DNA from 3 places in the Pectobacterium odoriferum genome. Region 3 is predicted to be linked to each of the others. Evidence: predicted binding sites of a transcription regulator. Region 3 holds the regulator's gene; each other region holds the start of a gene.
What was found. The regulator ArgR, encoded in region 3, controls arginine synthesis, uptake and breakdown. The targets are predictions, from matches to a motif close to ANTGAATAAAAATACANT.

Region 1: argC (N-acetyl-gamma-glutamyl-phosphate reductase) is a predicted target of ArgR. The motif match lies at 1,222-1,239, and genes of this name have one in related genera.
Region 2: argA (amino-acid N-acetyltransferase) is a predicted target of ArgR. The motif match lies at 1,762-1,779, and genes of this name have one in related genera.

What each region holds. Positions count from the first base shown of each region.
Region 1 is NZ_CP034938.1:4,669,105-4,673,199, reverse strand. Features, by position in the region: gene argE (acetylornithine deacetylase) at 24-1,175, opposite strand; gene argC (N-acetyl-gamma-glutamyl-phosphate reductase) at 1,378-2,382, shown strand; gene argB (acetylglutamate kinase) at 2,420-3,193, shown strand; gene argH (argininosuccinate lyase) at 3,256-4,095, shown strand, end outside.
Region 2 is NZ_CP034938.1:1,210,244-1,214,338, forward strand. Features, by position in the region: gene recD (exodeoxyribonuclease V subunit alpha) at 1-206, shown strand, start outside; gene argA (amino-acid N-acetyltransferase) at 404-1,747, opposite strand; gene amiC (N-acetylmuramoyl-L-alanine amidase AmiC) at 2,007-3,251, shown strand; tRNA gene EO763_RS05400 (tRNA-Met) at 3,411-3,487, opposite strand; tRNA gene EO763_RS05405 (tRNA-Met) at 3,535-3,611, opposite strand; tRNA gene EO763_RS05410 (tRNA-Met) at 3,680-3,756, opposite strand; gene mltA (murein transglycosylase A) at 4,029-4,095, shown strand, end outside.
Region 3 is NZ_CP034938.1:670,499-674,593, reverse strand. Features, by position in the region: gene mdh (malate dehydrogenase) at 1-939, opposite strand; gene argR (transcriptional regulator ArgR) at 1,409-1,879, shown strand; gene tsaD (tRNA (adenosine(37)-N6)-threonylcarbamoyltransferase complex transferase subunit TsaD) at 1,963-2,976, opposite strand; gene rpsU (30S ribosomal protein S21) at 3,204-3,419, shown strand; gene dnaG (DNA primase) at 3,574-4,095, shown strand, end outside.

The DNA of each region.
Region 1 (4,095 bases), 1.0 Mb from region 3:
CTGACAAGGCCGCTTTCGTTGGATCAGTGGTGGCAGAAGTGATGAATCACCTGCGAGATCAGATCCCGCGTTGGTTTAATAAACTTGGTATCAATATATTCATCCGGCTGGTGCGCCTGCTCGATTGATCCTGGCCCCAGAACCAGCGTTGGACACAGCGTCTGAATAAACGGTGCTTCGGTGCAGTAGTTAACGATTTCCGTTTTCGTCCCCAGCAGATTCTCCACGACGGACACCAGACGGTGGTCTGGTGGGCACTCATAGCCAGGAATCGGCGGATGCAGCTCGCTGATGGTCAAGCGGCCCGGCCAGCGCTGGCTGACAGGCTCAAGCGCTTCTGACAGCAAACCGTCCAGATCGTTAAGCGTAATGCCCGGCAGCGGACGGATATCCATATGTAACTCACAGCAGCCGCAGATACGGTTAGCGGCATCGCCGCCGTGAATGTGCCCGAGGTTCATGGTCGGGTGAGGAATGTGGAAAATCGGATTGTGATAGCGTTCCTGTAGCGTGTTACGCAGCACCAGCAGATGAGAAATGGCTTCGTGCATCAGCTCGATCGCGTTCACGCCGCGCGACGGATCGCTGGAGTGGCCAGACTGCCCCTGAATGCGGATCGCGTTGGACATATGGCCCTTGTGGGCGCGCACCGGTTGCAGCGAGGTCGGTTCGCCGATGATGGCGCAGTCCGGGCGAATCTGCGTCGATTCGGAGAAATACTTGGCACCGGCCATCGTCGTCTCTTCATCTGCCGTTGCCAGCACATAGAGCGGTTTCGTCAGCTTGGTCGGATCGATATCGCGCAACGCATCCAGAATAAAGGCAAAGAAGCCTTTCATGTCCGCCGTACCCAGGCCGTACAGCTTGTTGTCATGTTCGGTCAGCGTGAACGGGTCGCGCGTCCAGCGACCGTCGTCGAACGGGACGGTGTCGGTGTGGCCTGCTAACAATAAGCCACCTTTTCCTTCACCAATCCGCGCCAGCATATTAAATTTATTGAGGGTGCCGGGGACTGGTTGGACTTCCACATGGAAGCCGAGATCGCCGAACCAGCCTGCCAGCAGGTTGATTAAGGTATGATTACTTTGATCGAGCGCGCTGTCGGTGGCACTGATGGACGGTGTGGCGATCAATGCCCGATATAGCTCAATAAAAGGGGGTAAATTCATCTTCACTGTTGACAGCCTCTGGTTAGGATAGTATCAATATTCATGCATTTATTTTGAATAAAAATACAATAATGCTCGGCGAAAGGAAACCCAAAGGTACGGCGATGGCGATTCGTCACTTTCACTGAGTTTCGCGGGTGAACAGCGTACCGACGCTGGTGAGCCCTGTTACCTGTTCCATAGATAAGTAAGAAGGTATACGGATCCCATGCTGAATACGCTGATTGTTGGTGCAAGTGGTTATACCGGCGCTGAGCTTGCGCTCTACCTGAACCGTCACCCACAGATGAACATAACCGCTTTGATGGTTTCTGCGCAAAGTGTCGATGCAGGAAAATTGATTTCTGATTTACATCCGCAGCTCAAAGGCATCATCGATATCCCGGTAAAACCGCTGACCGATGCGGAAGAAGCGGCGAAAGGCGTGGATGTCGTTTTTCTGGCGACCGATCACAAGGTCAGCCACGATCTGGCCCCTGTTTTTCTGGCAGCAGGCTGTACTGTTTTTGATTTGTCCGGCGCGTTCCGCGTACAGGATGCCGAATTTTATCGTCGTTACTATGGCTTTGAGCATCAGCACCCTGACTGGCTGGCAAAAGCGGTTTACGGGCTGGCCGAATGGCGTGCTGAAAGCGTAAAACAGGCACAACTGGTTGCCGTGCCGGGCTGTTATCCAACGGCTGCGCAACTGGCGCTTAAGCCGCTGCTGGATGCCCAACTGCTGAACCCGGCTCAGTGGCCAGTGATTAATGCCGTGAGCGGCGTGAGCGGGGCGGGGCGTAAAGCGTCGCTGACCAGCAGCTTCTGTGAAGTCAGCCTGCAACCGTACGGCATTTTCAACCACCGCCATGAGCCTGAAATTTCAACGCACCTCGGTACGCCAGTGATCTTCACACCGCATTTGGGCAACTTCGCTCGCGGTATTCTGGAAACTATCACCTGTCGCCTGCAACCGGGCGTAACCCAGCAGGATGTCGCTGAGGCCTATCACAATGCTTATCACGATAAGCCGCTGGTTCGCCTGTACGATAAGGGCGTTCCGGCGCTGAAATCCGTTGTCGGCCTGCCGTTCTGCGATATCGGTTTCTCTGTTGATGGTGAGCACCTGATCGTGGTGGCAACCGAGGATAACCTGCTGAAAGGTGCGGCGGCACAGGCTGTGCAATGCATGAACATTCGTTTTGGTTTCCCTGAAACCCAATCGTTAATTTAATCACTACTGGTCCCGACATTTCGAGGCGCGAAGCATAATGAATCCGTTAATTATCAAATTAGGTGGCGTTTTACTGGATAGCGAAGAAGCGCTGGAACGCCTGTTCACTGCGCTGGTGGCTTACCGTCAGGAACACCAGCGTCCGCTGGTGATTGTGCACGGCGGCGGCTGTCTGGTGGATGACCTGATGAAGAAACTGGCGCTGCCCGTCGTGAAGAAAAACGGCCTGCGCGTCACGCCTGCCGATCAGATTGATATCATCACCGGTGCGCTGGCGGGTTCCGCCAACAAGACGCTGCTGTCATGGGCGAAGAAGCATGACATCAATGCGGTCGGCTTGTGTCTGGGCGATGGCGGCAGCACGACGGTCACACAGCTAGATGAGTCTTTGGGCTTTGTGGGTAAAGCAGAAGCGGGATCGCCTGCGCTGCTGAACACGCTGCTGTCAGCGGGCTATCTGCCTGTTGTTAGCTCCATCGGTATTACGGCACAGGGCGACCTGATGAACGTCAATGCCGATCAGGCAGCGACGGCGCTGGCGCAAACGCTGGGCGCGGATTTAATCCTGCTGTCTGATGTTAGCGGCATTCTGGACGGTAAAGGCCAGCGTATCGCCGAAATGACGGCGGAGAAAGCCGAGCAGTTGATCGCTCAGGGCATCATCACCGACGGCATGATTGTTAAGGTCAACGCCGCGCTGGATGCCGCGCGTGCGCTGGGTCGTCCGGTTGATATCGCCAGTTGGCGTCATGCCGAGCAGCTACCTGCGCTGTTCAACGGTGTGGCGATTGGCACACGTATTCTGGCGTAAGTCGTTTCTGGGTATGGCATGATGCGATACCAACGTGAATTATATTTTTGGGAGTAAGGGTTATGGCTTTGTGGGGCGGTCGGTTTAGTCAGGCAGCAGATCAGCGTTTTAAACAATTTAATGACTCACTGCGGTTTGATTACCGTCTGGCGGAACAGGACATCGTTGGCTCGATCGGCTGGTCGAAAGCACTGGTGACGGTCAATGTGCTCAGCGAGCAGGAACAGCAACAACTGGAACAGGCGCTGAATGCGCTGCTGGTTGAGGTACAGGCTGATCCTGAGATGATCCTGCAAAGCGATGCAGAAGACATTCACAGCTGGGTTGAACTGCGTCTGATTGAGAAAGTCGGCGATTTAGGTAAAAAGCTGCATACCGGTCGTAGCCGTAACGATCAGGTTGCGACGGATCTGAAACTGTGGTGCAAGGCGCAGATTGTTGAACTGCTGCTGTCGGTACGCCAACTGCGTCAGGCGCTGGTTACGACGGCGGAAGCGAATCAGGATGCGGTGATGCCGGGCTACACCCACCTACAGCGCGCACAGCCGGTGACGTTTGCGCACTGGTGTCTGGCCTACCATGAAATGCTGGCGCGTGATGAAAGTCGTCTGGAAGATACGCTGAAGCGTCTGGATGTCAGTCCACTGGGCTGCGGTGCACTGGCAGGAACGGCTTATCCAATCGACCGTGAGCAACTGGCGGGCTGGCTGGGATTTGCCTCGGCCACGCGTAACAGTCTGGATACGGTTTCCGATCGCGATCATGTACTGGAACTGCTGTCTGATGCTTCGATCGGCATGATCCACCTGTCGCGCTTTGCCGAAGATCTGATCTTCTTCAACAGCGGTGAAGCGGCGTTCGTTGAGCTGTCTGACCGTGTGACATCAGGTTCTTCCCTGATG
Region 2 (4,095 bases), 540 kb from region 3:
ATCATACGGCGCTGGTGCTGCCGAACCACTATTTACCGGTGTTGACGCGAGAGCTGGTGTATACCGCTATCACGCGTGCGCGCCAGCGTTTGTCACTCTATACCGATGTCCGCATTCTCTGCCGGGCGGTGAAAACGCCAACGCAGCGCTATAGCGGCTTGGGAGAGAGGATTAGCGTATTTATTAATGGCGCGCGCTTCTGCTAGTAAGACGTCATTCAGTTAGGGAATGACGATGCGCAGCGGGTGTGAATCGCGTTGGAAAATTGGTACAGATACCTCTGTCTGATGGCTTATTGAAATGAACGACGTCGAACCGTGAGTTTGGCAAGCAGCCATAAGCGGATGAAAGATCGTGGCCGATTTTACGGTCGGCCACGAGAAGCGTTATTGAGTGGAATAACTCAGAGGTCTAGCACCAGAATCTTCGAGCGACGCTGGTAGTTGTACAGCGCCTGCTTTTTCTTCGGCAGCATTTCCACTTCAGCGGGTAAAAAGCCGCGTTCCTGGAACCAGTGGATGCTGTGCGTCGTCAGTACAAACAGCTTTTGCAGACCCTGCTGACGTGCCTGAGCGGCAACGCGCAGTAACAGCATATCGCCGCGTGAGGAACTGCGGTAATCCGGGTGAACCGCGACGCAGGCCATTTCACCAATGCTCTCTTCCGGGAACGGATAAAGCGCAGCGCAAGCGATAGTCAGGTTATCGCGTACCACGACAGTGAATTTGTCGATTTCCATTTCCAACTGCTCGCGCGAGCGTCTGACCAGAATGCCTTGCTCTTCCAGCGGGCGAATCAGCTCCAGAATACCGCCAATGTCATTGATGGTCGCACGGCGAACCTGCTCGGCGCTTTCCATCACGATCTGTGTACCGATTCCGTCGCGTGAGAACAGTTCCTGCAACAGTGCGCCGTCGTCCTGATAGCTGATCAGGTGACTGCGGCGCACGCCGCTACGGCAGGCTTTGACCGCGCCGCGCAGGAATCGAACCGTACCCGAATGGTAATCGCCAGCCTGTTCCAGTGCATCAATACGCTGTTGTGCATCGTCAGGAAACAGCTCGGAAATGATGTTGCCTTCTTCATTGGTCACGCCCTGTGAGGAGCAGAAGCCGATCATCTTCTCCGCTTTCAGCTTAATGGCGAGCTGGGTCGCGACCTCTTCCGAGGTTAAATTGAAACTTTCACCAGTGACTGACACTGCAACCGGACCGAGCAGCACAATCGCACCGCTATTCAACTGACGGTGAACGGCTTCTTCATCAATACGGCGGATACGGCCGCTGTGGCAGTAGTCCACACCGTCATCAACGCCAAGCGGCTGCGCGATAATAAAGTTACCGCTGACGACATTAATGTGGGCACCTTGCAGCGGTGTATTGTTCAGGCTCATCGACAGCCGAGCGGTGATGTCTAGTTGCAGCATTCCCGCCGCCTGCTTGACCAGCTCCAGCGTGGCGCTGTCGGTGATGCGGGTGTTTTTATGGTAGTGAGGCTCGTAGTGATGCGTTGTCAGATTGGCGTCGATCTGGGGACGAGCGCCATAAACTACCACCAGCTTGATCCCCAGACTGTGTAATAGCCCGATATCATTTACGATGCTAGAGAAGTTGGCATGTTCAATGGCTTCGCCACCTAACATGATGACAAACGTTTTGCCACGGTGGGCATTGATATAGGGAACTGAATGGCGGAAGCCCTGAACCAGTTCTGTACTCCGTTCCTTCACTGCGAGCCCTCTTTGCATTTTTATTCGTAATTTCTGTATTTTTATTCTTTATGACGTAAAAGGCAAGAGGAAGTATTAACCAGAAAAGCGAGGTTAATGCTTCAAATTTATGATATCCGCCTGTTATAAGGCCTGCACAGGATTTTTGCATGACAGAGTGGGATAGATTCGTTAAAGTTTTTGACAATTTTTACCTTTATTCATTTTTTAATGACCTATCCAGTGCATTGGCAACACAACAACGCAGGATAGCGCACAGCAATCAGATCGGAGTGGCATGTCTCATTCGAATCATCATTTGACTCGACGGCGTCTATTACAAACCGCAGCAGCAACCTGGCTGTTAAGCGTAAGTGGTGTAGGGATAGCGGCGACGACACAGGTCGTTGCCGTGCGCGTCTGGCCGTCCTCCGCCTATACCCGCGTCACACTGGAATCCAATCACCCGCTGAAATATAAACAGTTTAGTCTGAGTAATCCTGAACGCATCGTGGTGGATATCGAAAATGTTCATCTGAACAGCGTGCTGAAGGAGATAGCCAGCCAGTTTACGTCAGATAACGATCCGCTGATTAAAGAAGCGCGTATCGGACAGTTTGATAAAACCACGGTGCGCTTGGTGTTGGAACTCAAGCAGCAGGCGACGACCAAGGTCTTTACGCTGGGGCCAGTGGCCGAATTCAAGCACCGGCTGGTGCTGGATTTGTATCCTGCCGCAGGGCGCTACGATAACGAAGACGATCCGCTGCTGGCGCTGCTGGCGGATTACAACAAAGGCGATCTGGAACGTACGCTGCCAGCGGAAGCGCCGAAAGCCGGGAAAGCAGGGCGGGATCGTCCGCTAATTATCATGCTCGACCCCGGTCACGGTGGTGAAGATCCCGGTGCGATTGGCAAGAATAAAACGCGCGAGAAAGACATCGTGCTGCAAATCGCTCGCCGTTTGCGCAAGCTGATCGATAATGAATCCAACATGAAAGCGTATATGACGCGTAATGAAGATGTATTCATTCCGCTGCGCGTGCGGGTGGCGAAAGCGCGCAAGCAGCGTGCCGATCTGTTCATTTCGATTCATGCGGATGCGTTTACCAATCGATCGGCAAGGGGATCGTCGGTTTTTGCACTGTCGAAGAAAGGCGCAACCAGTACCGCCGCCAGATTTCTGGCAGAGACCCAGAACGAATCGGATTTGATCGGTGGCGTGAGCATGAGCGGCGATCGCTATCTGGATCACACTATGTTCGATCTGGTGCAGACCGTGACTATCAGCGACAGCCTGAAGTTTGGTAAAGAGATCCTGACCCGGCTGGGTAGGGTCAATCGTCTGCATAAAAACAGCGTCGATCAGGCCGGATTTGCGGTACTGAAAGCGCCAGATATTCCGTCTGTTCTGGTTGAGACGGCATTTATCAGCAATCTGGAAGAAGAGCGTAAGCTGCGCACCAGCCATTTCCAGCAGCAAATTGCGGAATCCATTTTTGCAGGAATTAAAGCCTACTTTGCCAGTCAGGCCGAACGGTAGTTGATGTTGTCGATGTAGCACGTGCGGTGACCGCGTCTTGCTGGCGCGGTTCAGAGGGAATAAATAGGTCTGGGGCGTGGTGTAGGAACTGCATGGAAAATAGATGACGCAGAAAACAAAAAAGCACCCGTTAAGGTGCTTTATCGTTTTAGTCTTAGTTGGTTGCGGGGGCCGGATTCGAACCGACGACCTTCGGGTTATGAGCCCGACGAGCTACCAGGCTGCTCCACCCCGCGTCCGTATGACTTATTTTTACTTCTCTTGATGGACGACTCACATCAGTTGGTTGCGGGGGCCGGATTCGAACCGACGACCTTCGGGTTATGAGCCCGACGAGCTACCAGGCTGCTCCACCCCGCGTCCGTACTAACTTTACTATCTACTTTTTTTACTACTTTCACTTCTCTTGATGGACGACTCACATCAATTGGTTGCGGGGGCCGGATTCGAACCGACGACCTTCGGGTTATGAGCCCGACGAGCTACCAGGCTGCTCCACCCCGCGTCCGTGGATGCGCACTATACTCTCCATGAGCATTGATGCAACCTATTTCTATAAAAAGCGCGGCATTGGGTTGTCAGGTGATTGATTTACCACCTGATAGGTTGTTTTATGACCGTAATATGGCGATAAGCAGACTCCCCTGACTTTTGTTGCGCCGTGCGCCGAACGGAGCACGCTTGAACCGTGGATTTGTATGCTGTCCCATTCCTTTCTCGATAGCCGTTTGTTATCGTTCGACGGTAAATTTTTTGATGTAAAAAGCGAGCGCAAAGATGAAGGGACGGTGGGGAAAATACGTGCTGACCGCAGTGGTCATTGTCATTCTGGCGGGGTGCCAAT
Region 3 (4,095 bases):
TCAGTTCTTGATGAACGTCTCGCCCAGCTCAATATCCTGCTTCAGCGTATCCAGCATGCTGTTAAGCGCGTTTTGCTCAAAAGCGCTTAATGTGCCGATGTCTTTACGCTCGGCGACGCCGTCTTTGCCTAACAGAATCGGTTGAGCGAAGAAGCGAGCATGTTTGCCATCACTTTCAACGTATGCACATTCCACCACACCGCTTTCGCCTTGCAGCGCACGAACCAGAGACAGACCAAAGCGTGCCGCAGCCTGACCCATAGACAGCGTTGCCGATCCGCCACCAGCTTTAGCTTCAACAACCTCGGTACCCGCATTCTGGATACGCTTGGTCAGATCGGCCACTTCCTGATCGCTGAAGCTGATACCAGAAACCTGAGACAGCAGAGGCAGAATCGTCACACCAGAGTGTCCGCCAATAACCGGCACATTAATATCCTGCGGTTGTTTGCCTTTCAGCTCAGCAACGAACGTGTTGGAACGGATGATATCCAGCGTTGTTACGCCGAACAGTTTGTTTTTGTCATATACGCCAGCTTTTTTCAGCACTTCTGCTGCAATCGCAACAGTCGTGTTCACTGGGTTGGTAATGATACCGATACAGGCTTTCGGGCAGGTAACCGCAATTTGCTCAACCAGATTACGCACAATGCCAGCATTGACGTTAAACAAATCGGAACGATCCATACCAGGTTTGCGTGCCACACCCGCGGAGATCAGCACGATATCTGCACCAACAAGCGCTGGTTTAGCATCTTCACCGCTATAGCCTTTGATCTTCACTGCTGTAGGAATATGGCTCAGATCAACGGCAACACCCGGCGTGACCGGAGCGATATCGTAAAGGGATAGTTCTGAACCTGAAGGAAGCTGGGTTTTGAGGAGGAGTGCGAGTGCCTGACCGATACCACCTGCTGCTCCGAGAACTGCAACTTTCATCCTAAACTCCTTATTATCATAAAATAAAAAAGTGCCGTGAATTCATTTGGTTATAAACAGAATATAAAAATGGGGATAAGAGTAATCTACTTATCTTTCTACAAATGACATGAGAGACAAAAAATACGCTATGTCTCTAATAATAAATCAAAAACAACCATTCGTTTGAAAGGTAAGTAAAGTTAATAAGCTATTGAGCTATAACGCGGTGTTCATTCACTGGCGGTTAACCTATGGGCTACATTACACTGATCAATGGCGTCCAAACAACATCATTCTGATAACATTTGATTTACTTTTATGTGACGCAGGACGCATTTTTCGGACTACCCAGAGGCTGAATTTTTTTGAAAACAGCGACTAACGCATATCTGGTGAAATGGATTGGAATTATACGCAATTTAATTGCATAAAAATTCACACAACTGCATAATGGGAAGATTAACCATAACAATTAATCCGGTGCAGAATGCGAAATTCGACAAAACAAGAAGACCTCGTTAAAGCGTTCAAAGCGCTGTTAAAGGAAGAGAAGTTCAGTTCTCAAAGTGAAATTGTTCAGGCATTGCAAGACGAAGGATTTGAAAACATCAACCAATCCAAGGTGTCACGCATGCTAACGAAATTTGGTGCCGTGCGCACGCGCAATGCCAAAATGGAGATGGTGTATTGTCTCCCAGCCGAGCTTGGCGTCCCGACTACGTCCAGCCCGCTGAAGAACCTTGTGCTGGACGTGGACTACAACGACGCGGTTGTCGTGATCCATACCAGCCCAGGAGCCGCACAGCTTATTGCTCGCCTGCTAGACTCACTTGGGAAGTCAGAAGGTATTCTCGGCACCATCGCGGGTGATGACACCATCTTTACCACCCCTGCAAGAGGCTTCAGCGTCAAACAGCTTTACGAAGCTATTCTGGTGCTATTCGAACAAGAGCTGTAATTCGCTCGTACGCTGCCGTTTTTGTTACTCGTTCTTTGCTACGTGTAGACCCGCTACACGTAGCGACTATTGCGTTTGAAATCTCACACCGCAGGCAATTCGGCCAACGGCCAACGTGGCCGAACGGATACGCCCAGCGTCTGGCTCGCACCATGAACCAAACGTACGCTACCCGCATAGGCAATCATCGCGCCATTATCTGTGCAGAATTCGGGGCGTGCATAAAACACTTCACCGCCGCGTTTAACCATCACTTCACCTAAGCGCTGGCGTAACGTCCGGTTTGCGCTCACGCCCCCCGCCATGACCAGTCGTTTAAAGCCCGTCTCATCCAGCGCACGACGACATTTTATCGCCAGCGTATCTACAACGGCATCTTCAAACGCACGAGCGATGTCAGCACGCGTTTGATCGTCATCACCGTTGCTACGAATCGTATTAGCCGCAAACGTTTTTAGCCCAGAAAAGCTGAAATCCAGCCCCGGCCGGTCAGTCATCGGGCGCGGAAACGTGAAACGTTGGGAATTCCCTACCTGCGCCATTTTCGACAGCATTGGGCCACCGGGATAATCTAATCCCAGTAATTTCGCTGTTTTATCAAACGCTTCACCCGCAGCATCATCAATCGACTCACCCAGCAAACGGTACTCACCAATGCCCGTCACGCTGATGAGCTGCGTATGACCACCAGAGACCAGCAGCGCCACGAAAGGAAACGCCGGCGGGTTATCTTCCAGCATCGGCGCCAGCAAATGCCCTTCCATATGGTGCACAGGAATCGCCGGTACCCCCCATGCAAATGCCAACGATCTACCGATCGTCGCGCCCACTAATAGCGCGCCGACCAAACCAGGGCCAGCGGTGTAAGCCACGCCATTGATATCGTCAGCCTGTAGCCCAGCTTCACGCAGCGCCGCCTGAATCAACGGAACCGTTTTACGCACGTGATCGCGTGAGGCGAGCTCTGGCACTACACCGCCGTAATCAGCATGTAATTTGACCTGACTGTATAGCTGATTGGCGAGTAAACCAGCTTCCGTGTCATAAATAGCTACTCCGGTTTCATCACAGGATGTTTCGATACCCAGTACGCGCATTGCAGTTCCTACTTTGATGACGATAGAGGCATTCGTTAAATGCCACTTGCTTCAAACTGCGGATAGTCTACCATAAGCGACCTGATTTCTGCGCTGGCAGCGGTTGGGTGTTTTATGATCACCGCAATGCTTTACAAAGGCGTCACGTTTGCAGTAGAATTCCGCACCATTTTGAAAAGGCTGGCACAAGGCCAGCGGCAAACCGAATTTATTGAGGTGAGAGGCACATGCCGGTAATTAAAGTACGTGAAAACGAGCCGTTCGACGTAGCTCTGCGTCGCTTCAAACGTTCCTGTGAAAAAGCAGGCGTTCTGGCTGAAGTTCGTCGTCGTGAGTTTTATGAAAAACCAACGACTGAACGCAAGCGCGCTAAAGCTTCTGCAGTGAAACGTCACGCGAAGAAATTGGCTCGAGAAAACGCACGCCGCACTCGTCTGTATTAATTTTCAGGAGGGTTTCCCTCCAACGCGTGATTAATCCGCAGACTTAGCAGTTGCATACGTAAGGCCGTGCTTTCCGAAAGGAAGCGCGGCTTGTTGTCGTTTATAAGCTATATCCAATGTAACCATCTTACAGAAGGGTATACTCTAGGGGCTTATGGCTGGACGAATCCCACGCGTATTTATTAATGACCTGCTAGCTCGCACCGACATCGTCGATCTCATTGACGCGCGCGTCAAACTGAAAAAGCAGGGCAAAAACTACCATGCGTGCTGTCCGTTCCATCACGAAAAAACCCCCTCATTCACCGTAAACGGTGACAAACAGTTCTATCACTGTTTTGGCTGTGGCGCACACGGCACCGCCATAGACTTTTTAATGAATTACGATCGTCTCGAATTCGTTGAAACTATTGAAGAACTGGCTACGATGCATGGCCTGGAAGTGCCTTATGAAACTGGCACAGGCCCAACTAAGCAAGAAATTCACCAACGACATAATCAGTATGAACTGATGGGACACATCAGCTCGTTTTATCAGCAAGCACTGCGACATTCCGTCGGAGTTCCTGCGTTGCAGTATCTGCAACAGCGTGGTTTAAGTGCAGAGGTGATCAGCCATTTTGCAATTGGCTTCGCCCCATCTGGCTGGGATAACGTTCTCAAGCGGTTTGGTGAA